Regions from separate parts of the Streptomyces sp. NPDC006261 genome, predicted to be linked through region 1. Evidence: riboswitches for the same ligand, from Rfam matches in the RefSeq annotation. Region 1 holds a riboswitch; each other region holds the start of a gene.
The links. A riboswitch is a leader RNA that binds a small molecule or an ion and turns the genes downstream of it on or off. The one in region 1 is predicted to bind thiamine pyrophosphate.
Positions count from the first base shown of each region.

Region 1 (10,072 bases):
CCGCGATGTCGGGGAGGTGGAGCCAGGCGGGGACGAGAGCATCGGTCTTTGCGTCAATCTCGGTCACAAGGACAAGCGTGCCATCCCGGAGTGACAGCCGGTAGCCGGGCCGACCGTACGGGGGGCGCACGGACCGGCCGCCGTACGGTCGGCCCGGAAGCTCACAGGGCGGTGGACTTCAGCGGTACGGCGGGGTCGGCGACCCGCTCGGGGTCGAGCACGGCCCCGGACTCGATGAGCTTGCGGCCCTGGGCGAGATCGCGCGGGCGCCCCACCGCGAGGACGGCGACCAGGGCCCCGGCCTTCAGCCAGCACACCGACCAGGTGGGCTCCGCACCGTCGCCGCGCCAGACGAGGGTGTCGGCGTGGGCGTGGTGGCCGGCGTACTGCACGAAGCGGCCGAACTGCTCGGACCAGAAGTACGGGACGGGGTCGTGGACGGGAAGCGGCTCACCGCTTTCGGCGGCGAGGATCGCGGCGGCGGCGGTGCGCGGGCCCTGGAGGGCGTTGTCCCAGTGGTGGATCAGCAGCCGCTCACCGTAGCGGGCGGAGGGGAAGGAGGCGCAGTCCCCGACCGCGTACACATCGGGCAGGGAGGTGCGCAGCGCGCTGTCGGCGGTGATCGCGCCGTCCGGGCCGCGTTCGATCCCGGAGCCGGCGAGCCAGCCGGTGGCGGGGCGGGCGCCGATGCCGACCACCACGGCCCCGGCGGGCAGCGTCCGGCCGTCCGCGAGGATCACCGTGCCCTCCTCGACGCGCTCCACCCGGGCGTCGGTGAGGAGTTCGGCGCCACTTCGCGCGTACCAGTCCGCCATCGGGGCGGCGACTTCGGCGGGCAGGGTACCGGCCAGCGGGCGGGCGGCGGCCTCGACGACGGTGACCGCGCAGCCGGCGGCGCGGGCGGCGGTGGCGAACTCGGCGCCGATCCACCCGGCCCCGACGACGACCACGTCGTGTTGCCGCTCCAGGACGGGCCGCAGCCGGGCGGCGTCGTCCAGGGTGCGCAGCAGATGGACACCGGGGACGCCGTCGGTGCCGGGCAGGGCGACGGGCTCCGCGCCGGTCGCCAGCACGAGGACGTCGTAGGGAACGGGGCCGTCCGCCGTGTCCAGGACGTGGTCGGCGGCGCGCAGGGCGGTGACGTCGATGCCGAGGCGGAGGGTGATGTCCAGCGCCTCGAAGTCGACGTCGAAGGCTGAGTCCTCGGCCTTCCCCAGCAGCACCGCCTTGGAGAGCGGCGGCCGGTCGTAGGGCTGGTGGGGTTCGGCGCCGATCAGGGTGACGGGGCCGGTGAAGCCGGCTTCCCGCAGGGCTACGGCGGTCTGCACGCCCGCCATGCCCGCTCCGACGACCACGACGTTCCGTGTCCGCTGCCGCGCCGCGTGGTGTTCCGTCTGCTCGATCACATGCACCAGTCTATTCATCTGACTACATGTCAGGTAGCTACTTCCTCCACCACGCTCGTCCCGCTGCCCTCCTGGGACTCCCACTCCCAGCGCTCCTCCAGCCGCACCCGGCCGTCGGCGAGGTCGGTGACGGTGGACAGGCAGTGGCCGGACGAGGTCGTCCCGTCCTGCTTGAGCTGGACGTAGCGGAAGTCGAGCGCGTCCCCCTCACGGGTGCCGACGAGATGGCCGCGGACCACGTCACCGCCCGCGTACTCGGCCCAGATCCGGCCGTCCCGCTCGTGGTAGGTGAAGCGGGTACGGGTGCCGACCTGGCCCGGGGCCTGGTCGGCGACGGGCGAGAGGACGAGTCCGTCGAGTGAACGGGCCACGGTGGCTGCTCCCTTGCCGGGCGAGAGACGGGTGGGTTTAGGCTGGCCAAGGTAGAACACTCGCGGGAGCCCGGACGCACCGGGCTGAGAGGGAGGCTGGAGCGCCTCCGACCGTACGAACCTGATCCGGGTCATGCCGGCGAAGGGAGGGGCTGGACACCCATGCGCGTCTCAGGGAACACCTCCGGAATCCCGGAGGAGAGTTCAGGATCCGATGTCCTCGTCATCGGGGGCGGCATCATCGGCCTGGTCACCGCCTGGCGGGCGGCCCAGCGCGGGCTGACCGTCACCGTGGCCGATCCCGATCCGGGCGGCGGCGCCGCCCAGGTCGCGGCGGGCATGCTGGCCGCCGTCACCGAACTGCACTACGGCGAGGAGCTGCTGCTCGGCCTCAACCTCGCCTCCGCCGCCCGCTATCCGGAGTTCGTCGCGGAGCTGGAGGCGGCGAGCGGCCGGGAGACCGGCTTCCGCGCCTGCGGGACGCTGGCCGTCGCGCTGGACTCCGACGACCGGGCCCATCTGCGGGAGCTGCACGCCCTCCAGGAGCGTTCGGGCCTGGAGTCGGTCTGGCTGAGCGGCCGCGAGTGCCGCCGTCTGGAGCCGATGCTGGCGCCGGGCGTACGGGGCGGGCTGCGGGTCGACGGCGACCACCAGGTGGATCCGCGCAGGCTCGCCGCCGCGCTGCTGGCCGCCTGCGAGCGGGCCGGGGTGGTGTTCCGCAGGGCGGCCGCCGAGCGGCTCACCGTCAGCGGGGGCCGGGCGGCCGGAGCCGTGCTGGACGACGGTACGGGACTCGGGGCCGACCAGGTCGTCCTCGCGGCGGGCAGCCTCAGCGGGCGGCTCGCCGGGGTGCCGGAGGAGATCGTGCCGCCCGTCCGCCCGGTCAAGGGCCAGGTCCTGCGGCTCACCGTGCCCCGGGCGTACGCCCCCTTCCTCAGCCGGACCGTGCGCGCCGTCGTCCGGGGCGGCCACCTCTACCTCGTACCGCGCGCGAACGGCGAGCTGGTCGTCGGCGCCACCAGCGAGGAGATGGGCTGGGACACCACGGTCACCGCCGGCGGGGTCTACGAGCTGCTGCGCGACGCCCACGAACTGGTGCCCGGCATCACCGAGCTGCCGCTCACCGAGACCCGGGCCGGTCTGCGCCCCGCCTCCCCCGACAACGCCCCGCTGCTCGGCCCGACCGCCCTGCCCGGTCTCCTCCTCGCCACCGGCCACCACCGCAACGGCGTCCTGCTGACGCCCGTCACCGGCGACGCGATGGCCGAAGCGCTGGCCACCGGCGAACTGCCGGAGGTGGCCCGCCCCTTCACGCCGGGCCGGTTCGCGTCCGCCGTCGCGGCCCCCGTACCCCAGGAGCAGCCCGTATGAGCACGCTGAGCCCGCCCGTGTCGGTATCGGTCAACGGGGAGCCGCGCACCCTTGACGCCGGCACCGCGCTGGACCACCTCGTCGCCACCCTGACCACCGCACCCTCCGGGGTCGCCGCCGCCGTCAACGAGTGCGTCGTACCGCGCGGGCAGTGGGCCGCCACCACGCTCGGCGAGGGCGACCGCGTCGAGGTCCTGACCGCCGTCCAGGGAGGCTGACCGTGTCCGACGACGTCTTCACGCTGGGGCCCGGCACCTTCGGCTCCCGGCTGATCATGGGCACCGGCGGGGCGCCGAGCCTGGAGGTGCTGGAGCGGTCGCTGATCGCCTCCGGCACCGAACTGACCACCGTCGCCATGCGCCGGCTCGACCCGACCGTGCAGGGCTCCGTCCTCTCCGTGCTGGAGCGGCTCTCCATCCAGGTGCTGCCGAACACGGCGGGCTGCTTCACGGCCGGTGAGGCGGTGCTGACCGCCCGGCTGGCCCGGGAGGCGCTCGGGACCCAGTGGGTCAAGCTGGAGGTGGTGGCCGACGAGCGAACGCTGCTGCCCGACCCGATCGAGCTGCTGGACGCGGCCGAGATCCTGGTGGACGACGGGTTCACCGTGCTGCCGTACACCAACGACGACCCGGTCCTGGCCCGGAAGCTGGAGGACGTGGGGTGCGCGGCGATCATGCCGCTCGGCTCCCCCATCGGCTCCGGGCTCGGCATCCGCAACCCGCACAACTTCGAGCTGATCGTGGAGCGGGCCGGGGTGCCGGTGATCCTGGACGCGGGGGCCGGTACCGCGTCGGACGCGGCGCTGGCGATGGAGCTGGGGTGCGCGGCTGTGATGCTCGCCTCAGCGGTGACCCGGGCGCAGGAGCCGGAGCTGATGGCCGCCGCGATGCGGCACGCGGTGGACGGTGGCCGCCTCGCCTACCGGGCGGGCCGCATCCCGCGCCGCCACTTCGCCGAGGCCTCGTCGCCGGTGGACGGGCGGGCGGCGCTCGACCCGGAGCGTCCGGCGTTCTGAGGGGCCCCGCCTCCAGAGCACCCGCCGCAGGCCCGCCACCTGGGACGTGTCCCTGTCACGGATTGGTCATGGAACGGCCCCGGAAGTGCCCCGGCCCGTCCGGGGTGTCGGTGGCGGCTCGTAGACTCTCGGAGTGGACACGACCCTCCAGGACCCTCTCGTCGGGCAGCTGCTCGACGGCCGGTATCGTATTGAGGCGCGCATCGCCGTCGGCGGGATGGCCACGGTCTACCGGGCCGTGGACACCCGCCTGGACCGGGTGCTCGCCCTCAAGGTGATGCACCCGGCGCTCGCCGTCGACGCCGCCTTCGTCGAGCGGTTCATCCGCGAGGCCAAGTCGGTGGCCCGGCTGGCCCACCCCAACGTCGTCGCGGTCTTCGACCAGGGCGCCGAGGGCGCGTACGTCTACCTCGCGATGGAGTATGTGGCGGGCTGCACCCTGCGCGACGTCCTGCGCGAGCGCGGCGCCCTCCAGCCCCGGGCCGCGCTGGACATCCTGGAGCCGGTCCTCGCCGCGCTCGGCGCCGCGCACCGGGCGGGGTTCGTGCACCGTGACATGAAGCCGGAGAACGTCCTGATAGGGGACGACGGCCGGGTCAAGGTCGCCGACTTCGGCCTGGTCAGGGCGGTCGGCACGGCCACCGACACCACCGGTTCGCTGCTGGGCACGGTGTCGTATCTGGCGCCCGAGCAGATCGAGCACGGCACGGCCGACACCCGCAGCGACGTCTACGCCTGCGGGGTCGTGCTGTACGAGATGCTGACCGGCGCCAAGCCGCACACCGGGGAGAACGCCGCCCAGGTCATCTACCAGCACCTCAACACCGACGTCCCGGCCCCGTCCGCAGTCGTGCCGGGGCTCCCCGCCGCGCTGGACAGCCTGGTGGCGAGCGCGACCGCCCGCAATCCCGAGGTGCGACCGCACGACGCGGTCCTGCTGCTGGCCGAGGCCCGGGAGGCCCGCTCCGGGCTGACCGAGGCCGATCTGGACGCCGTACCGCCGCAGGCGCTGTCGGACACCCACGACGGAGCCCAGGACCGTACGAGCGTGATTCCGCGGGCCCTTCCGGTGGACGGCGGTGCCGTACACCGCACCAGCCGTCTGGAGACGCCTCCGCCGGTCGCACCGTCCCGGCGCGGAGGCGGCCGGCGCGGCCCGTTCGGCGGACCGCACCGCAGGCTGATCACGATCGTCGCCGCCGTGCTGCTCATCCTCTCCGTCGGTGCGGGCGTCTGGTACATCAACTCGGGACAGTTCACCCAGGTCCCCTCGCTGCTCGGCCAGACCCAGAAGGTGGCGGAGCAGCGGCTCGCGGACGAGGGGCTCGGCCTGAAGAGCGTGGAGCGGGTCTTCAGCGACACCGTCGAGCGGGGCTCGGTGGTCGGCAGCGACCCCGCCTCCGGCGACCGGATCCGGGGCAACGGCTCGGTGAAGCTCGTCGTCTCACGAGGGCCGGAGATCGTCCGGGTCCCCGATGTCGCGGGGTCCTCGCTCGCGGACGCCCGGCGCTCCCTGAAGAAGGTGGGCCTGGCCCCCGGCATGGTGACCAGGGAGTTCAGCGAGGACGTGGCGCGCGGTGACGTGATCCGTACGGACCCCCGCGCGGGCACCGACCGGAACCCGGACACGGCCGTGGCCCTTGTCGTCAGCAAGGGCAGCCCCGTCGACGTCCCCGACGTCACCGGCCTCTCGGTCGAGGACGCCACCGCGGAGCTGGCGGAGGAGGGGCTGAAGGTCGAGGTGGTGCCCGGCCGGGTCCACTCCTCCGAGGTCGACGGGGACATCGCCCAGCAGTCCCCCGGCGCGGGCACCGAGGCGGCGAGGGGGGACACGATCGAGCTGACCGTCTCCAAGGGCCCCCGGACGCTGGACGTCCCCGACGTCACCGGGCGGAACGTCGACGAGGCCAGGGCCACCCTGGAGGAGGCGGGCTTCGAGGTGAAGGTCGACCGGCCGTTCCTCTCCTTCAGCAACACCATCGCGAGCCAGTCCGTGGAGGGCGGCGAGCAGGCCCCCGAGGGCTCCACCATCACCATCAGGACCAAGGGGTTCTAGGACGACATGCGAAGGCCGGAAGCGATATATGCGTAACCCCGTAGGCGGACATGTCCCGGTGGCCGGCGGCCTCGCCAAGGTCGGCCTGGAGTACGCCCGTGAGCTGGCGGCCGAGGCGGTGCAGGTCTTCGTCGCCAACCCGCGCGGCTGGGCGACGCCCACCGGGAACCCGGCCCAGGACGAGCTGTTCCGCTCGGAGTGCGCGGCGGCGTCGATCCCGGCGTACGTCCACGCCCCGTATCTGATCAACTTCGGCTCGCACACCGAGGCGACCGTCGAGAAGTCCGTGGAGTCCCTGCGTCACTCGCTGCGGAGGGCCCGGGAGATCGGCGCGCTGGGCGTGGTGGTGCACACCGGCTCGGCGACGGGCGGGCGGCCCCGCTCCGAGGCACTGGCCCAGGTACGGGAGCACATGCGGCCGCTGCTGGACGAGCTGACCCACGACGACGACCCGCATCTGCTGCTGGAGTCCACCGCGGGCCAGGGCTCCTCGCTCTGTTCCCGTACGTGGGACTTCGGGCCGTACTTCGAGGCCCTGGACTCCCACCCCAAGCTGGGTATCTGCCTGGACACCTGCCACATCTACGCGGCGGGGCACGACCTGGCCGGCCCGTCGGGGATGCGGCAGACGCTGGACCTGCTGGTGGAGACGGTGGGTGAGGGCCGGCTGAAGCTGATCCACGCCAACGACTCCAAGGACGTCGTGGGCGCGCACAAGGACCGGCACGAGAACATCGGCGCCGGTCACATCGGTGCGGAGCCCTTCCGGGAGCTGTTCTCGCACCCGGCGACCGAGGGCGTACCGCTGGTCATCGAGACACCCGGCGGCAAGGAGGGGCACGCGGCGGACGTGGCCCGGCTGAAGAAGCTCCGGGGCCTTCAGAGCTCGGGGCCGTCCCCGGGCTCCTCCTGGTAGGAGTAGCGCTGCTCGCTCCAGGGGTCGCCGATGTTGTGGTAGCCCCGCTCCTCCCAGAACCCGCGCCGGTCGGTCGTCATGTACTCCACGCCCCGGACCCATTTCGGGCCCTTCCAGGCGTAGAGGTGCGGGACGACGAGGCGGAGCGGGAAGCCGTGCTCGGCGGTGAGGAGCTCGCCGTCCTTGTGGGTGGCGAAGAGGGTGCGCTCGGAGGCGAAGTCGTCCAGGCGCAGGTTCGAGGAGAAGCCGTACTCGGCCCAGACCATCACATGGGTGACCTCGGGCGCGGGCGGTGCCAGGTCGAGCACCGTACGGGCGAGGACTCCGCCCCATTCGGCGCCGATCATGCTGAACTTCGTCACGCAGTGCAGATCGGCGACGACCGAGGAGAACGGCAGCGCCGAGAAGTCCTGGTGGTTCCAGCAGTGCTTGTCGCCGTCGGCGGTGGCCCCGAAGACCCGGAACTCCCAGCGCTCAGGCTTGAACTTGGGAACGGGCCCGTAGTGGGTGACCGGCCATCCGCGCTGCAGTCGCTGTCCCGGCGGAAGCTCGGACTGCTCTGATTCGCGGTGTTCCCGGCTTTCCGGCTGACCCATGCCTCCATGGTGACAGACAGGCAGGGGTGGTCATGACCAGGGCAGACCCTCATGGGGTCAACTCGTACTAAGCGTGCACTTACTGGACGGCCGGTGAGTGCGGTGCGAGGATGCGGCCACCTTGTCGATCACGCTTGGAAGGAGCCTTAGCGATGCAGGGCGACCCCGAGGTCCTTGAGTTCCTCAATGAACAGCTGACCGCCGAACTGACCGCTATCAACCAGTACTTCCTGCACGCGAAGATGCAGGACAACTTCGGCTGGACCAAGCTCGCCAAGTACACCCGGGCCGAGTCCTTCGACGAGATGAAGCACGCCGAGATCCTCACCGACCGGATCCTGTTCCTGGACGGGCTGCCGAACTACCAGCGGCTCTTCCACGTCCGGGTGGGCCAGACGGTCACCGAGATGTTCCAGGCGGACCGCCAGGTCGAGGTGGAGGCGATCGACCGCCTCAAGCGCGGGATCGAGCTGATGCGCGCCAAGGGGGACATCACCTCGGCGAACATCTTCGAGTCCATCCTGGCGGACGAGGAGCACCACATCGACTACCTCGACACCCAGCTGGAGCTGGTCGAGAAGCTCGGTGAACCGCTCTACATCGCACAGCTGATCGAGCAGCCGGAAAGCTGATCCGACGCGCTACGAGGAGTGGGTCAGGCCGCGTCGGAGAGCCGGACGTCCCGGATCGAGGAGAGGGCGGCCGCCGCCGTGACCGGGGACGCGACCGGCGCGGTGACCGGGTGTGGGACGGACGCCGCCACGGGCTCCCGCTGCTGGCCCATGAGGTCGCGGCGCGAGCAGTCACGCCCCAGCAGGGCCTGGATCCGGCGCACACAGCCGCCGCAGTCCGTGCCGGCCTTGCAGGCCGACGCGATCTGGCGCGGGGTGCAGGCCCCGGCGTCCGCGTGCTTCTTGACCTGCGCCTCGGTGATGCCGAAGCAGGAGCAGACGTACATGCGGTTCACCTCCCTGCGGGCCGGTCACTGGTGCCGTCCCCGTCTTCGTCGGTGAGGCTAACCTAAGCTTACCCGCCTGCCAAGGCGCGCAAAAGCCCGGAGACGGACTGTGGGGCACGGATCACATGGATCCGTGCCCCACAGGTGCGACTGGCGGGAATACCTACTGGTCGCGGTACATCTCGGCGACCAGGAAGGCCAGGTCGAGGGACTGGCTGCGGTTGAGCCGCGGGTCGCAGGCCGTCTCGTAGCGCTGGTGCAGGTCGTCCACGAAGATCTCGTGGCCGCCGCCCACACACTCGGTGACGTCGTCGCCGGTCAGCTCCACGTGGATGCCGCCCGGGTGGGTGCCGAGTCCCTTGTGGACCTCGAAGAAGCCCTTGACCTCGTCCAGGACGTCGTCGAAGCGGCGCGTCTTGTGGCCGGAGGCGGCCTCGAAAGTGTTGCCGTGCATCGGGTCCGTCACCCACGCCACGGTGGCGCCGGATGCGGTGACCTTCTCGACCAGCTCGGGGAGCTTGTCGCGGACCTTGTCGGCGCCCATGCGGACGATGAAGGTCAGCCGGCCGGGCTCGCGCTCGGGGTCCAGGCGGTCGACGTAGCCGAGCGCCTCGTCGACGGTGGTCGTCGGGCCGAGTTTGATGCCGATCGGGTTGCGGACCTTGGAGGCGAACTCGATGTGCGCGCCGTCCATCTGCCGGGTGCGCTCACCGATCCAGACCATGTGGCCGGAGGTGTCGTACAGCTCGCCGGTGCGCGAGTCGGTGCGGGTCAGCGCCGTCTCGTAGTCCAGCAGCAGCGCCTCGTGCGAGGCGTAGAACTCGACCGCCTTGAACTCGGCCGGGTCGGTGCCGCACGCCTTCATGAAGTTGAGCGCGTTGTCGATCTCGCGGGCCAGGGCCTCGTAGCGCTGGCCTGCGGGGGACGACTTCACGAAGTCCTGGTTCCAGGCGTGCACCTGCCGCAGGTCGGCGTAGCCGCCGGTGGTGAAGGCGCGGACCAGGTTCAGCGTGGAGGAGGACGCGTGGTACATCTGCTTCAGCCGCGCCGGGTCCGGGATCCGGGCCTCCTCGGTGAAGGCGAAGCCGTTCACCGAGTCACCCCGGTAGGTCGGCAGGGTCACGCCGTCGCGGGTCTCGGTCGACTTGGAGCGCGGCTTGGAGTACTGGCCCGCGATCCGGCCGACCTTCACGACGGGCACGGAGGCCGCGTAGGTCAGGACGGCGCTCATCTGGAGCAGCGTCTTCAGCTTGGCCCGGATGTGCTCGGCGGACACGGCGTCGAAGGCCTCGGCGCAGTCGCCGCCCTGCAGCAGGAACGCCTCGCCCTTGGCGACGGCTCCCAGGCGGGCGCGCAGCTGGTCGCACTCGCCCGCGAAGACGA
Region 1 is NZ_JBEXSI010000041.1:19,026-29,097, forward strand. It holds gene ABZ154_RS24650 (Rv2175c family DNA-binding protein) at 1-67, opposite strand, end outside; gene ABZ154_RS24655 (FAD-dependent oxidoreductase) at 162-1,406, opposite strand; gene ABZ154_RS24660 (hypothetical protein) at 1,436-1,777, opposite strand; TPP riboswitch at 1,830-1,942, shown strand; gene thiO (glycine oxidase ThiO) at 1,940-3,148, shown strand; gene thiS (sulfur carrier protein ThiS) at 3,145-3,366, shown strand; gene ABZ154_RS24675 (thiazole synthase) at 3,369-4,163, shown strand; gene pknB (Stk1 family PASTA domain-containing Ser/Thr kinase) at 4,297-6,219, shown strand; gene ABZ154_RS24685 (deoxyribonuclease IV) at 6,248-7,135, shown strand; gene ABZ154_RS24690 (sulfite oxidase-like oxidoreductase) at 7,099-7,731, opposite strand; gene bfr (bacterioferritin) at 7,884-8,363, shown strand; gene ABZ154_RS24700 ((2Fe-2S)-binding protein) at 8,387-8,689, opposite strand; gene ABZ154_RS24705 (class II 3-deoxy-7-phosphoheptulonate synthase) at 8,853-10,072, opposite strand, start outside.

Region 2 (10,072 bases), on a different contig from region 1:
GTCAAGTACGTCGCGGGCCGGGTGAGTGTGGGACTGCCTTCCAACGTCGAGCAGGCGGACTTCGTCTCCTCCGGAGTCTTCGGACTGATCGACGCCATCGAGAAGTTCGACATCGAGCGGGCCATCAAGTTCGAGACGTACGCGATCACCAGGATCCGCGGCGCGATGATCGACGAACTGCGGGCGCTCGACTGGATCCCCCGCTCGGTACGGCAGAAGGCGCGGAACGTGGAGCGCGCCTACGCCACGCTGGAGGCGCAGTTGCGGCGCACCCCCTCCGAGTCCGAGGTCGCCTCGCAGATGGGCATCGCCCTGGAGGAACTGCACGCGGTTTTCAGCCAGTTGTCCCTGGCCAACGTGGTCGCTCTGGAAGAGCTGCTGCACGTCGGCGGCGAGGGCGGCGACCGGCTGAGCCTGATGGACACCCTGGAGGACACCGCTGCCGACAATCCGGTCGAGGTCGCCGAGGACCGCGAGCTGAGACGGCTGCTCGCGCGCGCCATCAACACGCTCCCCGACCGGGAGAAGACGGTGGTGACCCTCTACTACTACGAGGGCCTGACCCTCGCGGAGATCGGCAACGTCCTCGGCGTCACCGAGAGCCGGGTCAGCCAGATCCACACCAAATCCGTGCTCCAGCTCCGGGCCAAACTGGCCGACGCCGGACGCTGAAAGTCCCCCTCCGGCCACCCGGAGAGAGGCTGATCCCTTTCCTCCGGCCACCCGGACCGACGCTCTGCCCTTCCCTCCGGCATCTGCCGCCGTAGAGTGGATGCGTGCCCAGGATTCGAGCGGCCTCCGTGGCCGAGCACCGGACCATGCAGCGCGGCGCCCTCCTGGACGCCGCGCGCTCCCTGCTGTCCGAGGGCGGTACGGAGGCGCTGACCTTCCCCGCACTCGCCGAGCGCACGGGCCTCGCCCGGTCCTCCGTGTACGAGTACTTCCGCTCCCGTGCCGCCGTCGTCGAAGAGCTCTGCGCCGTCGACTTCCCGGTCTGGGCGGCCGAGGTCGAGAACGCGATGGAGCGCGCCGAGACCCCCGAGGCGAAGATCGAGGCGTATGTGCGCCGCCAGCTCGACCTCGTCGGGGACCGCCGTCACCGGGCGGTCGTCGCGATCTCCGCGAGTGAGCTGGACGCCGGTGCCCGGGAGAAGATCAGGGCCGCGCACGGCGGCCTGATCGCCATGATCGTCGACGCGCTGGGGGACCTCGGCCACACGCAGCCCAGGCTCGCCGCGATGCTCCTGCAGGGATCGGTGGACGCTGCCGTGCGCCGTATCGAGCTGAGCGTCGCGGAGGAGCCCGGCGTCATCGCGGACACCGCCGTCGCGATGATCCTGCGCGGCGTACGAGGCTGAGCGCGGCGGCCCCCGTCGCTCCACCCGGTTCCGGCATCCCGAACACGGGCAGCAGCCGTGACGGCCCGCGCCGCAGGAGTGCGCGCGGCAGCAGCGAGAGCGGGTCCAGGTAGGCGTCGCCCCGCCGCAGCCCCCAGTGCAGGCAGCCCGCGGCGCAGTGGAACGGTCCCGCCTCCAGCACCCCGACCGGCTGCCCCGCGACGACCTCGTCGCCCTTGTCCACCAGCGCCCGTACCGGCTCGTACGTCGTGCGCAGCGGGGGCGCTCCGCTCCCGGCCAGCTCGACGACGAGCGACCCGCGCCCGGCCACCCGCCCCGCGAACGAGACCCGGCCCGTGGCGGCGGCCAGGACCGCGTCACCCGGCCGGGCCGCCAGATCGACGCCGCGGTGGCCGGGCCCGTACGGGGTGGCGGGCGGCTCCCACCCCCGTACCACCGCGGGGCGGCCGGCCAGCGGCCAGACCGGGCCACCGTCCAGCTCCGCGAACGTCCCGTCGCCCGCCCCCGCCCCTGCCTCCGCGTCCTCGTCCGGCCCGGCTGCCGACGGGGGCGCCTCCGCGCCCGGTGCCGTCGCCGGCGGCGCCTCCCCGGTCCGGGCGGCGGGCAGGAACCGGGCACCGGCCGAGGTCACCGGCGCCGCCGCCAGCAGGACCGCGATCAGCAGGAACATCGGCGCACGCCAGCGGCGGGGGCCGGGTGGGCGGGGCGGCAGGGTCAGGAATCGCATGGACCAACGCTCTCCCGGAGGGCCGGATTCCGGGGATCACGGACCGCTCCTGTGGAGTACTCGCCGGTTGTGGATATCGCCGTCACCCGGCACCCGGCGGGTCCCGTACACTTCTTGTGGCGATCCGGGTCACCGGGTCGACTTCGCACGCCCCGCCACCTCCCTCTTCCGAGATGGTGGCCGCGCCCCTCGGTCCCTCGTGGCACGGCGCGTCGGGGCGTCAGGCGCGAACGCAAACCTGCGATCGCGATAACCGAGCACCTCAAGGAGTACGGCCATGGCCGTCGTCACGATGCGGGAGCTGCTGGAAAGCGGCGTCCACTTCGGTCACCAGACCCGTCGCTGGAACCCGAAGATGAAGCGCTTCATCTTCACCGAGCGCAACGGCATCTACATCATCGACCTGCTCCAGTCGCTGTCGTACATCGACCGCGCCTACGAGTTCGTCAAGGAGACCGTCGCCCACGGCGGCTCCATCATGTTCGTGGGTACGAAGAAGCAGGCCCAGGAGGCCATCGCCGAGCAGGCGACGCGCGTCGGCATGCCGTACGTCAACCAGCGTTGGCTCGGTGGCATGCTCACCAACTTCTCCACCGTCTACAAGCGCCTTCAGCGTCTGAAGGAGCTCGAGCTCATCGACTTCGAGGACGTGGCCGCCTCCGGCCTCACCAAGAAGGAGCTCCTGGTCCTCTCGCGTGAGAAGGCCAAGCTGGAGAAGACCCTCGGTGGTATCCGCGAGATGCAGAAGGTGCCCAGCGCCGTCTGGATCGTCGACACCAAGAAGGAGCACATCGCCGTCGGTGAGGCGCGCAAGCTCCACATCCCGGTCGTCGCGATCCTCGACACCAACTGCGACCCCGACGAGGTCGACTACAAGATTCCGGGCAACGACGACGCGATCCGCTCCGTCACCCTGCTCACCCGCGTGATCGCCGACGCCGTCGCCGAGGGCCTCATCGCCCGCTCCGGTGCCGCCACCGGTGACTCGAAGCCGGGCGAGAAGGCCGCCGGCGAGCCCCTCGCCGAGTGGGAGCGCGACCTGCTCGAGGGCGACAAGAAGGACGAGACCGCGGCTGCCGCCGAGGTCCAGTCCTCCGCCGAGACCGAGAAGGTCGCCGACGCCGAGAAGCCTGCCGAGGCCGTCGCCGAAGCCGAGGCCGCTGTCGAGGCTCCGGCCGCCGACGCCCCGGCCGCCGACGCGGACGCCGAGCAGGCCTGACACCCGTCACGGCTACTGACGGCGGGGGTCGGCGCCACAAGCGCCGCCCCCGCCGTTCACCCGTAGATCTTTCAGACTTCGAAAGAGACATACAGACTCATGGCGAACTACACCGCCGCTGACGTCAAGAAGCTCCGCGAGCTCACCGGCGCCGGCATGATGGACTGCAAGAAGGCGCTCGACGAGGCCGACGGCAGCGTCGACAAGGCCGTCGAGGCGCTCCGTATCAAGGGCCAGAAGGGCGTCGCCAAGCGCGAGGGCCGCTCGGCCGAGAACGGCGCCGTCGTCTCCCTCATCTCCGAGGACAAGACGTCCGGCGTCCTCCTCGAGCTGAAGTGCGAGACGGACTTCGTCGCCAAGGGCGACAAGTTCCAGGCCGTCGCCAACGCGCTGGCCGCCCACGTCGCCGCCACGTCCCCGGCCGATACCGCCGCGCTCCTCGCCTCCGAGATCGAGCCCGGCAAGACCGTCCAGGCGTACGTGGACGAGGCCAACGCCAACCTCGGCGAGAAGATCGTCCTGGACCGCTTCGCGCAGTTCACCGGCGCCTTCGTCTCCGTGTACATGCACCGCACCATGCCCGACCTGCCCCCGCAGATCGGTGTCCTGGTCGAGCTGGACAAGGCCGACGCCGAGCTGGCCAAGGGCATCGCGCAGCACATCGCCGCCTTCGCCCCGAAGTACCTCTCCCGCGAGGACGTTCCGGCCGAGCTCGTCGAGGCCGAGCGTCGCGTCGCCGAGGAGACCACGCGCGCCGAGGGCAAGCCCGAGGCCGCACTCCCGAAGATCGTCGAGGGTCGCGTCAACGGCTTCTTCAAGGAGGCCACGCTTCTCGGCCAGCCCTACGCGCTGGACGCCAAGAAGTCCGTCCAGAAGATCCTGGACGAGGCCGGTGTCACCCTGAAGCGCTTCTCGCGCATCAAGGTCGGCATCTGAGTCCGTCCGGGCGAACAGCGCCGGACCCGATAGGGTCTGGTGCAGTCGACGGCCGCACTCACGCCGGACGACCGCAGATCTGACGAGGAGGCCATTGCCGCTGTAGGGACACCAGACCCACCGGCAATGGCCTTCTTCGTATGTGCACGAGGAGAATTTCCATGGACAAGGGCGCGGACGCCATTCAGGCCGACGACAAGCGCGACGACACGTTTTCCGGGCGCTTCATGCTGAAGCTCTCCGGCGAGGCCTTCGCCGGTGGCGGCGGCCTCGGCGTCGACCCCGACGTCGTGCACACCATCGCCCGCGAGATCGCCGCCGTCGTACGCGACGGCGCGGAGATCGCGGTGGTCATCGGGGGAGGCAACTTCTTCCGCGGTGCCGAGCTCCAGCAGCGCGGCATGGACCGGGCCCGGTCCGACTACATGGGCATGCTCGGCACCGTCATGAACTGCCTGGCGCTCCAGGACTTCCTGGAGAAGGAGGGAATCGACTCGCGCGTCCAGACCGCCATCACCATGGGCCAGGTCGCCGAGCCGTACATTCCCCTGCGGGCCGTACGGCACCTGGAGAAGGGGCGCGTCGTCATCTTCGGCGCCGGCATGGGCATGCCGTACTTCTCCACCGACACCACCGCCGCCCAGCGCGCCCTGGAGATTGACGCCGAGGCGCTGCTCATGGGGAAGAACGGTGTGGACGGGGTCTACGACTCCGACCCGAAGACCAATCCCGACGCGGTGAAGTTCGACGCGTTGGAGTACGGCGAGGTGATCTCGCGCGATCTGAAGGTCGCCGACGCCACCGCCATCACACTCTGCCGTGACAACAAGCTCCCGATCCTCGTCTTCGAGCTGACCGCCGAGGGCAATATCGCCCGCGCGGTCAAGGGTGAGAAGATCGGCACGCTCGTCAGCGACGAGAGCACCCGGGCCTGACGGCCCCCCAGGATGGACAACGGCCTGCCGGTCGGACACCGTGCAGGTGAGGACGCGACGCAGGACCCGCAGGGCCCGTCGGTGACGGGCCCGCTCAAGACACGCAGGAGCACGTGGTGATCGAAGAAATCCTCCTCGAGGCCGAGGAGAAGATGGAGAAGGCCGTTGTCGTCGCGAAAGAGGACTTCGCCGCGATCCGTACCGGCCGCGCGCACCCGGCGATGTTCAACAAGATCGTCGCCGACTACTACGGCGCGCTGACCCCGATCAACCAGCTGGCCTCGTTCTCGGTTCCCGAGCCGCGGATGGCCGTCGTGACGCCGTTCGACAAGACCGCGCTGCGCAACATCGAGCAGGCGATCCGCGACTCCGACCTCGGCGTCAACCCGAGCAACGACGGCAATATCATCCGGGTGACCTTCCCTGAGCTCACCCAGGACCGCCGCAAGGAGTACATCAAGGTCGCCAAGACCAAGGCCGAGGACTCCAAGATCTCGATCCGCTCCATCCGCCGCAAGGCCAAGGAAGCGCTCGACAAGCTCGTCAAGGACAAGGAGTCCGGCGAGGACGAGGTGCGCCGCGCCGAGAAGGAGCTCGACGACACCACCGCGAAGTACGTCGCGCAGGTGGACGAGCTGCTCAAGCACAAGGAAGCCGAGCTGCTCGAAGTCTGATGAACGACTCTTCCTGGGGTGCACCGCAGGGAGCCGGTTACCGGGGTGCCCCCGAGATGGGGGTCGCTCCGGCGGGTCCCGCCTACGATGCGCATGAACCCCAGCAGACTCGGCCCATGCCCAACGTGCCGGACGTCCCCGACGCAGGTAGAGACGCACAGAGCCGCGCCAGCCGGGACGGGGACGCCGCGCACGTCGGCGGCCCCCTGTTCCGTGACGAGATGCCGCAGGAGCCCATGTCCACCCCGCTGCCGTCCCCGCCGCAGAAGAAGCGTGCGGGGCGTGATCTGCGCGCCGCCATAGGGGTCGGCGTGGGGCTCGGCGCCGTCATCGTCGCCTCGCTGTTCGTCGTGAAGGCCGTCTTCGTCGGCGTGATCGCCCTCGCCGTCGTCGTCGGCCTCTGGGAGCTCACCTCCCGCCTCCAGGAGCAGAAGGGCATCAAGGCGCCCCTGCTCCCGCTGGCCGTCGGCGGGGCCGCGATGGTCGTCGCCGGCTACGCACGCGGCGCGGAGGGCGCCTGGGTCGCCATGGCCCTGACCGCCCTGGCGGTGCTGGTCTGGCGGATGACCGAGCCGCCCGAGGGGTACCTCACGGACGTCACGGCGGGTGTCTTCGCCGCGTTCTACGTCCCCTTCCTGGCCACCTTCGTCGCCCTGCTGCTGACGGCGGACGACGGACCGTGGCGAGTTCTCACCTTCCTCGTCCTCACCGTCGTCAGCGACACCGGGGCGTACGCGGTCGGCTGGCGCTTCGGCACCCACAAACTGGCCCCCCGCATCAGCCCCGGCAAGACCCGCGAGGGCCTGCTCGGCGCCGTCTCCTTCGCGATGGTCGCCGGCGCGCTGTGCATGGAGTTCCTGATCGAGGGTGGCGCCTGGTGGCAGGGTCTGCTGCTAGGTCTCGCGGTCGCCGTCAGCGCCACCCTCGGTGACCTGGGCGAGTCCATGATCAAGCGGGACCTCGGAATCAAGGACATGGGCACCCTGCTCCCCGGCCACGGCGGCATCATGGACCGGCTGGACTCGCTGCTGCCGACCGCGCCGGTGGTGTGGCTGCTGCTCGTGCTGTTCGTCGGCTCCGGCTGAGGGTCCGCGCAGCCTCGCGCACCACGTCCCACCTGCACGTTCTACGAGTGAGGGTCCGTCGTCCACAGGGCGGCGGGCCCTCACCCGTCTGTCTGCGACACTGGATGAACCATGCCTAAGCCCGGAGAACTCACTTTCGTCGCGCCCCGCGGAGCCAAGAAGCCGCCGCGGCACCTCGCCGACCTCACGCCCGCCGAGCGCAAGGAAGCGGTCGCCGCGACCGGCGAGAGGCCGTTCCGCGCCCAGCAGCTCTCGCAGCACTACTTCGCGCGGTACGCGCATGACCCGGAGCAGTGGACCAACATCCCCGCCAGGTCCCGGGAGAAGCTCGCCGAGGCGCTGTTCCCGGACCTGATGTCCGTGGTCCGTCACATCAGCTGCGACGACGACACCACCCGTAAGACGCTGTGGAAGCTGCACGACGGGACGCTCGTCGAGTCCGTCCTGATGCGCTACCCCGAGCGCGTCACGATGTGCATCTCGTCCCAGGCCGGCTGTGGGATGAACTGCCCGTTCTGCGCCACCGGGCAGGCCGGCCTCGACCGCAACCTGTCGACCGCCGAGATCGTGCACCAGATCGTCGACGGCATGCGCGCCCTGCGCGACGGGGAGGTGCCCGGCGGGCCGGCCCGGCTCTCCAACATCGTCTTCATGGGCATGGGCGAGCCGCTCGCCAACTACAACCGTGTCGTCGGAGCGATCCGCCGGCTCACCGACCCCGAGCCGGACGGCCTCGGCCTCTCCCAGCGCGGGATCACCGTCTCCACGGTCGGGCTCGTCCCGGCGATGCTGCGCTTCTCCGACGAGGGCTTCAAATGCCGCCTCGCCGTCTCGCTGCACGCCCCGGACGACGAGCTGCGCGACACCCTCGTCCCCGTCAACACTCGGTGGAACGTACGCGAGGTGCTGGATGCCGCCTGGGAGTACGCGGAGAAGTCCGGCCGCCGGATCTCCATCGAGTACGCCCTGATCCGGGACATCAACGACCAGGCCTGGCGCGGTGACCTGCTGGGCCGGCTGCTGAAGGGCAAGCGGGTGCACGTCAACCTGATCCCGCTGAACCCCACACCCGGCTCCAAGTGGACCGCCTCGCGCCCCGAGGACGAGAAGGCGTTCGTGGAGGCCATCGCGGCCCACGGCGTGCCGGTCACCGTCCGGGACACCCGCGGCCAGGAGATCGACGGGGCCTGCGGGCAGCTGGCGGCCTCCGAGCGCTGAGAGCAGGTGGCCCTATGGGCTCGGCCGAAAACCGCCGGTGTAGCCTGGGCCGAAATCAACTTCATATTCCGACAGGGGAGCGCCACAGCGCTGAGAGTGCGGCACCAAGGACAGGTTGGCCGCAGACCCTCTGAACCTCGCCCGGGTCATTCCGGGTAGGAAGTTCGGACCTTACTCAAGCTGTTGCGCCCTGCCCGCTTCCGGTACGACCCGGCGGCGGGCGGGGCCGCGTCTCTTCCTGGTCACCTCCAGGAGGAATCACATGAACACCACCAAGAAGTACGCCTCGACCGCGCTCGCCGCGGCGTTCGGCGTCACCGTCCTCGCGGGCTGCGGAGGCTCCGACGACAGCTCTGCCGGGTCGGGCGCGTCGAAGGGCAGCGGCTCCAAGACGGTCACCCTGGTCACCCACGACTCCTTCAACGCCTCGGAAGACGTGCTGAAGCAGTTCACCAAGGAGAGCGGCTACACCGTCGAGCTGCTCAAGAGCGGCGACGCCGGTGCCGCCCTCAACCAGGAGATCCTGACCAAGGGCTCCCCGCGAGGTGACGTCTTCTTCGGCGTCGACAACACCCTGCTCTCCCGTGCCCTCGACCACGGCCTCTTCACCGCGTACGAGGCCAAGGGCCTGGACCGGGTCGCCGACGGCACCGAGCAGGACGACAAGCACCGCGTCACGCCTGTCGACACCGGTGACATCTGCGTCAACTACGACAAGAAGTACTTCGCCGACAAGAAGCTCGCGCCGCCGCAGACCTTCGAGGACCTGCTGAAGCCCGCGTACAAGAACCTCCTCGTCACCGAGAACGCGGCGAACTCCTCGCCCGGCCTCGGCTTCCTCCTCGGCACCATCGCCACCCAGGGCGAGGACGGCTACGAGGCGTACTGGAAGAAGCTGAAGGCCAACGGCGTCAAGGTCGTCGACGGCTGGGAGCAGGCGTACAACGAGGAGTTCTCGGGCTCCGCGGGCGGAAAGAAGGCCAAGGCGGACCGGCCGCTCGTCGTCAGTTACGCCTCCAGCCCGCCCGTCGAGGTCCTCTACGCCGACCCGCAGCCCGAGGAGGCCCCCACCGGCGTCTCCACCGGGACCTGCTTCCGGCAGACCGAGTACGCCGGGCTGCTGAACGGTGCGAAGAACGAGGCGGGCGGCAAGGCGCTGCTGGACTTCCTGATCAGCAAGACGTTCCAGGAGGACGTGCCGCTGAACATGTTCGTGAACCCGGTCGTGACGGACGCGAAGCTGCCGGGCGTCTTCACCGAGTTCGGCGAGAGCGTCGACAAGCCGGCCACGGTGGCCCCGGAGGAGATCGCCGCCAACCGTGAGCAGTGGGTCCAGGCGTGGCACTCGCTCGTCGTGAAGTAGCCGGTACCACCGGCGGAGGCGGGCGGCGCGGAGCGGCGGTGCGGCTCGGCCTGATGGCGGTGCCCGTAGCGTTCTTCGCCGTCTTCTTCGCCTACCCCGTCTCCGCGATCGTCGGCCGCGGGCTGAAGACGGACGGCTCCTGGCAGTTCGGGCGGATCGGCGACGTGCTGACCCGCCCGGACATCCTGGACGTCCTCTGGTTCACCACCTGGCAGGCCCTCGCCTCGACCGCGTTCACCCTGCTGATCGCTCTGCCCGGCGCATACGTCCTCGCCCGCTTCGACTTCCCCGGAAAGCAGGTGCTGCGCGCGGTCGTCACCGTGCCGTTCGTGCTGCCCACGGTCGTCGTCGGCACCGCGTTCCTGGCGCTGCTCGGGCGCGGCGGCTTCCTCGACGAGCTGTGGGGCGTGCGGCTCGACACCACCGTCTGGGCGATCCTGCTCGCGCACGTCTTCTTCAACTACGCGGTGGTCGTCCGGACGGTCGGCGGCCTCTGGTCGCAGCTCGACCCGCGCCAGGAGGAGGCCGCCCGGGTGCTCGGCGCCGGACGGTTCGCC
Region 2 is NZ_JBEXSI010000004.1:113,447-123,518, forward strand. It holds gene whiG (RNA polymerase sigma factor WhiG) at 1-672, shown strand, start outside; gene ABZ154_RS03810 (helix-turn-helix domain-containing protein) at 801-1,358, shown strand; gene ABZ154_RS03815 (M23 family metallopeptidase) at 1,309-2,085, opposite strand; gene rpsB (30S ribosomal protein S2) at 2,363-3,304, shown strand; gene tsf (translation elongation factor Ts) at 3,404-4,240, shown strand; gene pyrH (UMP kinase) at 4,402-5,175, shown strand; gene frr (ribosome recycling factor) at 5,292-5,849, shown strand; gene ABZ154_RS03840 (phosphatidate cytidylyltransferase) at 5,849-6,934, shown strand; gene rlmN (23S rRNA (adenine(2503)-C(2))-methyltransferase RlmN) at 7,046-8,152, shown strand; TPP riboswitch at 8,216-8,332, shown strand; gene ABZ154_RS03850 (thiamine ABC transporter substrate-binding protein) at 8,415-9,515, shown strand; gene ABZ154_RS03855 (iron ABC transporter permease) at 9,569-10,072, shown strand, end outside.
Region 2: linked by a shared signal. The riboswitch ahead of ABZ154_RS03850 (thiamine ABC transporter substrate-binding protein) and the one ahead of thiO (glycine oxidase ThiO) in region 1 are both predicted to bind thiamine pyrophosphate.

Region 3 (10,072 bases), on a different contig from region 1:
CGCACCCAGGCGGTCTGCAGGCCGGCGGTGAGCGCGGCGAGCGAGATCGTCAGCGGAACGAAGAGGAAGTGGTAGACGGTGGTGATGCCGAACTGCCAGCGCGCCAGGGTCTCCGGCGCCAGAGCGAGGTCCACGTCGTCTTTCTCCTTACGTCGCCGTGGTGACACCACGTCGCCGTGGCCACACCGGGCACTCCGCCCCTTTAATCCCACTGATCACGGGACCAAACGGGGCACGCTTGTGAACGCGTTCACATTCACAAGCAATTATGGCGCACACACTTTCGAGCCGTTCGCCGGGGGTACCCCTTTCCGGCCGGAGGTGCCTCCGGCCGGAGCGCAGAAGGCCCCGGACCTCGTCGATCGAGGTCCGGGGCCACCGGCCGTTAAGGCGCCGAGGCGCCGGGTTGCTACAGCTCCGAGCGGAACGCCTCCGCCGCCTTCAGAAAGAGGTCGTTGCCCTCGCTCTCCCCGATCGAGACCCGCACGCCCTCGCCCTTGAACGGTCGCACCACCACACCGGCCCGCTCACAGGCGGCGGCGAAGTCGAGGGTCCGCTCGCCCAGCCGCAACCAGACGAAGTTGGCGTGCGACTCCGGAACGGTCCAGCCCTGCCGCACCAGCTCCTCGCTCACCCGGCTCCGCTCGGAGACCAGCGAGCCCACCCGGCCGAGCAGCTCGTCCTCGGCGCGCAGCGAGGCGACCGCCGCATCCTGGGCGAGCTGGCTGACGCCGAAGGGGACGGCGGTCTTGCGCAGCGCCGCGGCCACCGGCTCGTGGGCGACGGCGAACCCGACCCGCAGCCCCGCGAGGCCGTACGCCTTCGAGAAGGTCCGCAGAACCGCCACATTGGGCCGGTCCCGGTAGATCTCGATGCCGTCGGGCACGTCGGCGTCGCGGATGAACTCCTTGTACGCCTCGTCGAGCACCACCAGCACATCGCTCGGCACCCGGTCCAGGAACCGCTCCAGCTCGGCCCGGCGCACCACGGTCCCGGTGGGGTTGTTGGGGTTGCAGACGAAGATCAGCCGGGTCCGGTCGGTGATCGCCGCGGCCATCGCGTCGAGGTCGTGCACCTCACCCGTGGTCAGCGGAACCCTCACCGAGGTCGCGCCGCTCACCTGCGTGATGATCGGGTAGGCCTCGAAGGACCGCCAGGCGTAGATGACCTCGTCCCCCGGACCCGAGGTGGCCTGGAGCAGCTGCTGGGCCACCCCGACCGATCCGGTGCCGGTGGCGAGGTGCGAGAGCGGCACACCGAACCGTTCGGACAGCTCGTTCATCAGCCCGGTGCACGCCATGTCCGGGTAGCGGTTGAAGCTGCCCGCCGCGGCGAGCGCCGACTCCAGGACGCCCGGCAGCGGCGGGTAGGGGTTCTCGTTGGAGGACAGCTTGTACGCGACCGGTCCGCCGGCCGCCGCAGGCTTGCCCGGCACATAGGCAGGAACGCCGTCCAGCTCGGCACGCAGCTTGGGGCTCGTCTCGCTCACCGCAGGTCCTCCTCGACCGTCGTACACATCAATACTGCTCACCTTATGAGGATTGGGCGCCGCTGCGAATGGCCCGGGCGCGGAATCTCCCGCAGTGCCAGGAATGGTCCGCACGGTGGGGCCTCGCAGGGGGGAGCGTTTCCGGTTCTGGCGCGCGCCGGTGTCTCACGCCGTGGCGCGCGTCCCTCGAAGTGGTGAGTTGAGACCTCTTCGAGACATCGGCCATTCAGCAGGCCGGCGGCCATCAGCACCTGACACGCTGAAGCCCAGACCAGCAACAGCCTCTCTTTGCGAGGCATTTGACACTCAACGATCATGCAGAAACGTGCCTGCCGATGGGTGCATATGCGACCGGACCGACCGCCCCCGGGAGCCCTACTATCGGCTCGCCATGACAGCAGCAGGGAAGCACCAGGTGAGCCGGACGGAGACCCCCCGGCGCAGCGGCCGGCCAGGACGGGCGGGGATCCGCGACGTAGCCGCTGCGGCCGGAGTCTCGATCACGACCGTCTCCGACGCGCTCAACGGCAAGGGCAGGCTCCCGGACGCCACCCGCAGCCATGTCCGCGAGGTCGCAGAGCGCTTGGGCTACCGCCCCTCCGCAGCGGCCCGAACCCTCCGTACGGGCAAGTCGGGGCTGATCGGCCTGACCGTGACCACGTACGGGGATGAACCTTTCACCTTCACCGAATTCGCGTACTTCGCGGAGATGGCGAGAGCCGCGACCTCGGCGGCGCTCGCCCGGGGCTACGCCCTCGTCATCCTCCCCGCCACCTCCCGGCACGACGTCTGGTCGAACGTCGCGCTCGACGGGACCGTCGTCATCGACCCCTCCGACCAGGATCCGGTCGTCACCGAACTCGTCCGCCAGGGGCTGCCCGTCGTCTCGGACGGTCGCCCGGCCGGGACACTCCCCGTCACCGCCTGGGTCGACAACGACCACCGGGCCGCCGTGCTCGACCTCCTCGACCATCTCGCCGCCGCCGGAGCCCGCCGCATCGGCCTGCTGACCGGCACCACCACCGACACGTACACCCGGCTCTCCACCACCGCCTATCTCCACTGGTGCGAGCGGGTCGGCCAGGATCCCGTCTACGAGTCCTACCCGGCGCACGACCCCTGCGCGGGCGCGGTCGCCGCCGACCGCCTGCTCGCCCGCCCGGACCGCCCCGACGCGGTCTACGGGCTCTTCGACCCCAACGGGACCGATCTCCTCGCGGCCGCCCGCCGCTACGGCCTGCGGGTCCCCGAGGACCTGCTGCTGGTCTGCTGCAGCGAGTCCACCGTGTACGCGGCCACCGAGCCGCCCATCACGACGCTCTCGCTGAAGCCCCGACGCATCGGCACGGCCGTCGTCCAACTCCTCATCGACGCCATCGAAGGCGTGGAGCACGACGGGCCGGTGGAACAGGTGATACCGACGGAGCTCATCGTCCGGACCTCCTCGCAACGCCGTCCGCCGCGCACCACGGTCAGCGCGCCACGCTCCCCGAGCAGGGACTGATCGTCTCTTTTCGGACCAATCGGCCGGTGAATCGTACGTGCGCCCGGATTCACCACCCCTGGTGCGTCACACAGATCGATCCGCATTCCTATGATGGGCGCACGACACCGCGGACCACCTCTACCAGGCAGGGCCCGTCAGGTGTACGGCGGCGCGACGGTGGTGGAGGGGTCGATGACTCAGGGGGCCGGTCAGGAACCCGTGGTGCGGACGGCGACGTTGCGTGACTTCAGAGTTCCGCCGTACGCGCAGACACCCGTACCACCGCAGACGCCCGGTGCGGCGCCGCACCCGCCCGTGCTCCCGCACGCGCCGGCGCCGCCCGCCCCGGTACCGCACGCCTCCACGCCCCTGCACGCGCCGGCGCCGCCCCACCTGCCGCACCCCGGCAACGCGAACGTCGGCGACGAGCCCCCGGAGGGGTACACCCCCACCGAGCGCGACCTGCCCGTCATCAACCGCGGCGACACCGTCCAGGTTCAGGCCGTCCCCGAACCCCGCCCCGTCACCGTGGAGGGGCGCGGCCCGCTCTTCGTCGTCGGCGACGTCCACGGCTACCTGGACGAGCTGGTGGCCGCCCTCGCCGCCCAGGACCTCATCGACGCCGACGGCAACTGGGCCGCGGGCAACGCCCGGCTCTGGTTCCTGGGCGACTTCACCGACCGCGGACCCGACGGCATCGGGGTCATCGACCTCGTCATGCGGCTCTCCGCGGAGGCGGCCGCCGCGGGCGGTTACTGCAAGGCCCTGATGGGCAATCACGAGCTCCTTCTCATCGGCGCCAAGCGGTTCTCCGACACTCCCGTCAACTCCGGTGCGGGCACCGCCACCTTCCAGGCCGCCTGGCTGCTCAACGGCGGCCAGAGGAGCGACATGGACCGCCTCCAGGACGTACACCTGCAGTGGATGTCCCGGCTCGACGCGGTCGTCGAGGAGGACGGGCATCTGCTGATGCACTCCGACACGACGGCCTACCTCGATTACGGCTCCACCATCGAGGACGTCAACGACACCATCACGGCCATTCTCACGCGCAACGACGCCGACGAGTGCTGGGACCTCTTCCGCAAGCTCACCAAGCGCTTCGCCTTCCGCGACGAGGGCGGCGCCGAAGCGGTGCGCGAGCTCCTGACGACGTACGGCGGACAGCGCGTCGTCCATGGTCACAGCCCCATTCCGTACCTCCTCGGCGAGGTCGGCACGGAGGACGGCGAGAACGGTTCGGGGCCGGTGGTGAACGGCCCGCACGTCTACGCCGACGGGCTCGCCATCGCCATGGACGGCGGAGTGACCATGGCCGGAAAGCTACTGGTCGTCCAACTTCCCCTGCATGACTGACCTTCGGCGGGAAAGACGCTTCTGGATCGGACCGCACCGATCATCGGGCCTATTTCCGGAAACACCCTGTCACCCCGTGCCGTGAGCGCTCTACCATCGGCTCATCAGTAGCAGGCTCTCCTCCGTTTCCGCCCGATCGCCCGGTCAACGCGGGCTGCCGGGCCCGACGGAGCATCGGGGGATGCAGATGACAAGCGCTCCGCACCTGCAGGCCGAGGACCGTCCCGAGTACGCCCGGATCCTGGGCGACGCGCTGCGGCACGCCCATGAACGCCCGGACCTGGAAGGCGTCGGTGACCGGCTCAACACCGAACAGCTGCGCACGATGGCGCTCAACGCCACCGCACTGATCACCGCGGCAGCGGCCACCGAGTACGAGCACTACGTGAAGGCCCGTGCCGAGCTGCGCACGGCGAGCGCCACCGTCCCGGAGGGCGAGCAGTACGCGGACACCTCATCGGCGGCCGGTCCGGGCGCCGGCATAGGAGCGGTCCTCACGGTCCTGACGCCGATCCTGGCGGGCACCGCCGCCGCCATCTTTCTGCTCGTCGGCTATCTGCTGAGGGCGGTGAGCCCGTCGGTCGCCTTCGGTACCACCATGATCGCGGCCGGGTGGATCTTCGCGGCCGTCGCCGCCGCCGCCATCCTGGTCGCCGCCGTGGGGCTGCTCGTCACCGCCCTGCGCAACGGGTCCACCTCGCGGGCCGCCGAGGACGAGGAGGACGAGCTGCCGGAGGAGGTCGCCCGGGCCAGGGAAGCCTGGCGTCACGCCCTGCTGGAGCGCGGAATCCTGCCGTTCCTGCGGGACGCCCTGGCCGACCCGAGCGCGGGCCCCGCCGCACGGACCCCGCACCGCTCGCCCAACCGCATCCCGAAGGTCGGCTACAGCCGGCCGGACTTCTCCGGCCCTGAGGACGGCCCGTCGGCCGGGCCCCGGCCTACGTTCACGAGCCCCGACTTCACCAGCCCGGACTTCGGCGGCCCGGACCACCGGCCGGAGTAGGGCCCGAGGGTTCCGCACAGGGCACGCCGGTTCCGGAAACGCCACAGGCCGGGGCGGCGAGTGCCGCGCCCGGCCTGTGCGGTGCTCCGGCTCTGCCGGAGCGGTGGATCAGCCCAACTGCGGGGCGAGCTTCGGGTTGGTGCCGTACTGGTTCGGCTCCTGCTTGCCCTCGGAGGCGAGGAAGACGATCAGGATGATGAAGCCGACCAGCGGGATCAGCGCGATCAGGAGCCACCAGCCGGAGCGGCTGGTGTCGTGCAGGCGGCGCACACCGACCGCGAGCGACGGGATGAAGACCGCGAGGAGGTAGATGTAGTACGGCACCTGCGTACCGATCGCACCACCGACGACCGAAAGGACGAGGCCGATGACGAAGTTGAAGAGCGCGAACATCCAGTACTCCTTGCGGCGCGCGCGACCGCTGAAGCCTGCGTAGTTCTTGAGTACGTCGACGTACCAGTTCACTGTGATTCCCTCCCCGGGCCCCCGTGCGAGGGCCGCCAAATTTCAGCCAAGCAAGCCGGAAAGTAAGCCACAGATAAGGAACAGGTCAAGCCCAGTTGACGCAACCGCGAAACGTACATCCACCTGCCACACGACTGTGTCCATACTGTCGCCTGACAACGGGACCTACCAGGCCCAATGCTCCTGAAGGGCACAAGGCGCGCATAAGGTACGGGCGCTGGCGTCACGTCACCGAGCCCGCACCTGCACAGAGACCGCCCCCGGCACCGCGATCCGGTGCCGGGGGCGGGTGGTGAAGGGGGCGTTCTAGTCGGCGATGGGCAGGTAGACCCGGTTGCCGGCCGCCGCAAACTCCTTCGACTTCTCGGCCATGCCCTCCTCGATCTCCTCCTGCGAACCGCCGTGCTGCCGGCGGATGTCCTGGGAGATCTTCATCGAGCAGAACTTCGGCCCGCACATGGAACAGAAGTGCGCCGTCTTCGCCGGCTCGGCGGGCAGCGTCTCGTCGTGGAACTCCCGGGCCGTGTCCGGGTCGAGGGCCAGGTTGAACTGGTCCTCCCACCGGAATTCGAACCGCGCGTCGGAGAGCGCGTCGTCCCACTCCTGCGCGCCTGGGTGCCCCTTGGCGAGGTCGGCCGCGTGGGCAGCGATCTTGTAAGTGATCACGCCCGTCTTCACGTCGTCCCGGTTGGGCAGCCCCAGGTGCTCCTTGGGCGTGACGTAACAGAGCATCGCGGTGCCCCACCAGGCGATCATCGCGGCGCCGATGCCCGAGGTGATGTGGTCGTAGGCGGGCGCGACGTCCGTGGTGAGTGGGCCGAGCGTGTAGAACGGCGCCTCCTCGCAGATCTCCTGCTGGAGGTCGATGTTCTCCTTGATCTTGTGCATCGGGACGTGCCCGGGGCCCTCGATCATCGTCTGGACGCCGAACCGCTTGGCGATGGTGTTCAGTTCGCCCAGCGTGCGCAGCTCGGCGAACTGCGCCTCGTCGTTGGCGTCCGCGATCGAACCGGGGCGCAGCCCGTCACCGAGCGAGTAGGTGACGTCGTACGTCGCGAGGATCTCGCAGAGCTCCTCGAAGTGTTCGTAGAGGAACGACTCCTTGTGGTGCGCCAGGCACCACGCCGCCATGATCGAGCCGCCGCGCGAGACGATGCCGGTCTTTCGGCGGGCCGTCAGCGGGACGTACGGCAGGCGCACTCCGGCGTGAACCGTCATGTAGTCCACGCCCTGCTCGGCCTGCTCGATGACCGTGTCCTTGTAGATCTCCCAGGTCAGCTCCTCGGCCCGGCCGTCGACCTTCTCCAGGGCCTGGTAGAGCGGGACGGTGCCGATGGGCACGGGGGAGTTACGCAGCACCCACTCGCGGGTCGTGTGGATGTTGCGGCCGGTGGACAGGTCCATGACCGTGTCGGCGCCCCACTTGGTCGCCCAGGTCATCTTGTCCACCTCCTCCTCGATGGAGGAGGTGACGGCCGAGTTGCCGATGTTGGCGTTGACCTTCACCAGGAACCGCTTGCCGATGATCATCGGCTCGATCTCGGGATGGTTGACGTTGGCCGGCAACACGGCCCGGCCCGCCGCGATCTCCTCGCGGACGACCTCGGCCTCGACGTTCTCCCGTATCGCGACGTACTCCATCTCCGGGGTGATCTCCCCGCGCCGGGCGTACGCGAGCTGGGTGACGGGTCGTCCGTCGCGGCTGCGGCGCGGCTGGCGCGGGCGGCCGGGGAAGACGGCGTCGAGGTTACGCAGCCCGCCGCGCGGCGAGGTGTGCTTGAGCCCGTCGTCCTCGGGACGGACCGGGCGACCCGCGTACTCCTCGGTGTCGCCGCGCGCGATGATCCAGTTTTCCCGCAGGGGCGCGAGGCCCCGGCGGACATCGGTGTCGATTCCGGGATCGGTGTACGGCCCCGACGTGTCGTACAGCGTCACGTCCTTGCCGTTGGTGAGATGCACCTGCCGGACCGGCACCCGGAGGTCCTGGCGTGAGCCCTGGACGTACCCCTTGTGCCAGCCGATGGACTTTCCGGCCTCGTCGTTCGGCGCCCCGACCGGCGTCGTGCCGTCCGGCGTTCCGTCGTTCTGTTTCGAGGCAGGCGTGCGTGCGTCCGCTGTGGTCATGAGACCTACTCCCTACGCCGGCATTACCCGGTAACAGGTTCGGCGGTCGGCGCAGCGTGCCCCGTACGGATGTACGGCGGTCAGCGCCCTCTCAGCCCGGTGCTCCGAGCTCCCGCGTGTGCAAAGGTGCCTCCACGCTAGCGTCCTTTCCGGCGAGCTGACCAGAGGGCCCTCCTGTTCTTGCGATGATCGCCCCGTGACCTCCCCCCAAAGCGACCCCGCGCCCCAGCCGCCTCAGCCGCCCCAGGGCCACTCCCACGGCCACACGCACAGCCACGGACCCGCCGCCCCCGTCTCCAAACACCTGCGCAAGGTCATCGCCGCCGTGGTGATCCCGTTCGCCACGGCGGTCGTCGTCGGCCTGATCGCGTTCTGGCCCGGTGGCGTTCCCGACCACGAGCGCACCGGCGTCGGTTTCGACCGGCAGACCCAGGACGGCAAGGTCGTCCAGGTCGTCAAGGTCGACTGCGCCGACGTCAACGCCGCGCAGGTCCCCCCCACCGGTGACACCTCGACGCCCTCCGGCCGCGAGGCAGTCGCCGAGCAGGAGGGGGAGTGTGCGAAGGCCACCGTCGAGGTGACCAGCGGCGACGACAAGGGCCGTAAGTTCGTCGAGGTGGTCCAGCCGGACGCGCCCCGCCAACTGCGCGAGGGCCAGGGCGTGGTCGTGGCGTACGCCCCCGACGCGCCCCGCGACCTCCAGTACAGCGTCACCGATGTGAACCGGAAGATCCCGATGACGCTGCTGGCCGCGATCTTCGCGCTGGCGGTGATCGCGGTGGGCCGGCTGCGCGGGGTGATGGCGCTGGTGGCGCTGGCCGTCTCGTTCGCCGTACTGACCCTGTTCATCCTGCCGGCGATCCTGCAGGGTTCGAATCCGCTGGTGGTGGCGGTGATCGGCGCCAGTGCCATCATGCTGGCGGCGCTCTACATGTGCCACGGGGTGACGGCCCGTACGTCTGTCGCGGTCGTCGGCACGCTGATCTCGCTGCTACTGATCGGGCTCCTCGGCTCCCTGTTCATCGGCTGGGCGGACCTGAGCGGCAACACCGACGACAACACCGGGCTGATCCACGGTCTTTATCCGGACATCGACATGAGTGGTCTCCTGCTGGCCGGTGTCATCATCGGATCGCTCGGGGTGCTCGACGATGTGACGGTCACCCAGACCTCCGCCGTCTGGGAGCTGCACCAGGCGGACCCGCGGATGGGTTGGCGCGGGCTGTACCGGGCAGGTATCCGCATCGGACGGGACCACATCGCCTCGGTCGTGAACACCCTGGTGCTGGCGTACGCGGGCGCGGCGCTGCCGTTGCTGCTGCTCTTCTCCATCGCCCAGAGCAGCGTGGGGACGGTGGCCAACAGCGAGCTGGTCGCCGAGGAGATCGTCCGGACGCTGGTCGGTTCGATCGGTCTGGTCGCCTCGGTGCCGGTGACGACGGTGCTCGCCGCGCTGGTGGTCTCCGCGGACCGCCCGGGCGCCGACACCTCCTCGTCCACGGCCGCCGCCCCCGCACGGACCGGCAGGGGCCGCCGCCGTAAGCCGTGAGAGGCGCGAGGCGGGCAGGTACGGGCCGCTCAGCCCGCGTTCTGCTCCTCGGCGAGGATGCGGCCGAGCGCCTCCTCCAGATTCCCGTCGAAGTCACCCAGCGTGTGCTCCTGACCGAGGGGCACCAGCTTGTCGGTCCGGTCGAGAAACGCCACCAACGGTGCCGTACCGGCCCGGAAGAGCGCGCGGTCCGCGCCGACCTGGAGACGGATGTGCACATCGCAGAGACCCTCGGGTTCGGTCGGCCCGATGTGCACATCGCCGTCGCCACTGGGGCTGTTGAGCCCGTCCAGCAATAGCTCGCGGCCGAATGCCCAGGTCACCGGGGCGTCGCCGGGCAGGTGGAACGTCATCCGGATGGCATAGGGATCAGCCACCTCGTACCGGAGCTCCACCGGAATACGGAACGAGAGCTCCTCGGAGACGAGGAAGCTCATCATGACCTCTGCTTGAACCGACTCGCGCATCGTTCAACCCCGCAGTAGATGAAACTGGCCAGGAATGATCCCCTATGGCCCTATTGACGCCATCGTGGTGCACGCGATAGCAGATCACAAGGAGTGATTTTTCAGATACTGATAGAGAACACGAACGAACGCA
Region 3 is NZ_JBEXSI010000019.1:89,108-99,179, forward strand. It holds gene ABZ154_RS14875 (cytochrome ubiquinol oxidase subunit I) at 1-134, opposite strand, end outside; gene hisC (histidinol-phosphate transaminase) at 410-1,489, opposite strand; gene ABZ154_RS14885 (LacI family DNA-binding transcriptional regulator) at 1,881-2,993, shown strand; gene ABZ154_RS14890 (metallophosphoesterase) at 3,168-4,331, shown strand; gene ABZ154_RS14895 (hypothetical protein) at 4,513-5,334, shown strand; gene ABZ154_RS14900 (DUF805 domain-containing protein) at 5,443-5,799, opposite strand; gene thiC (phosphomethylpyrimidine synthase ThiC) at 6,106-7,923, opposite strand; TPP riboswitch at 7,916-8,049, opposite strand; gene ABZ154_RS14910 (YibE/F family protein) at 8,120-9,472, shown strand; gene ABZ154_RS14915 (SsgA family sporulation/cell division regulator) at 9,502-9,939, opposite strand; gene ABZ154_RS14920 (helix-turn-helix domain-containing protein) at 10,041-10,072, opposite strand, start outside.
Region 3: linked by a shared signal. The riboswitch ahead of thiC (phosphomethylpyrimidine synthase ThiC) and the one ahead of thiO (glycine oxidase ThiO) in region 1 are both predicted to bind thiamine pyrophosphate.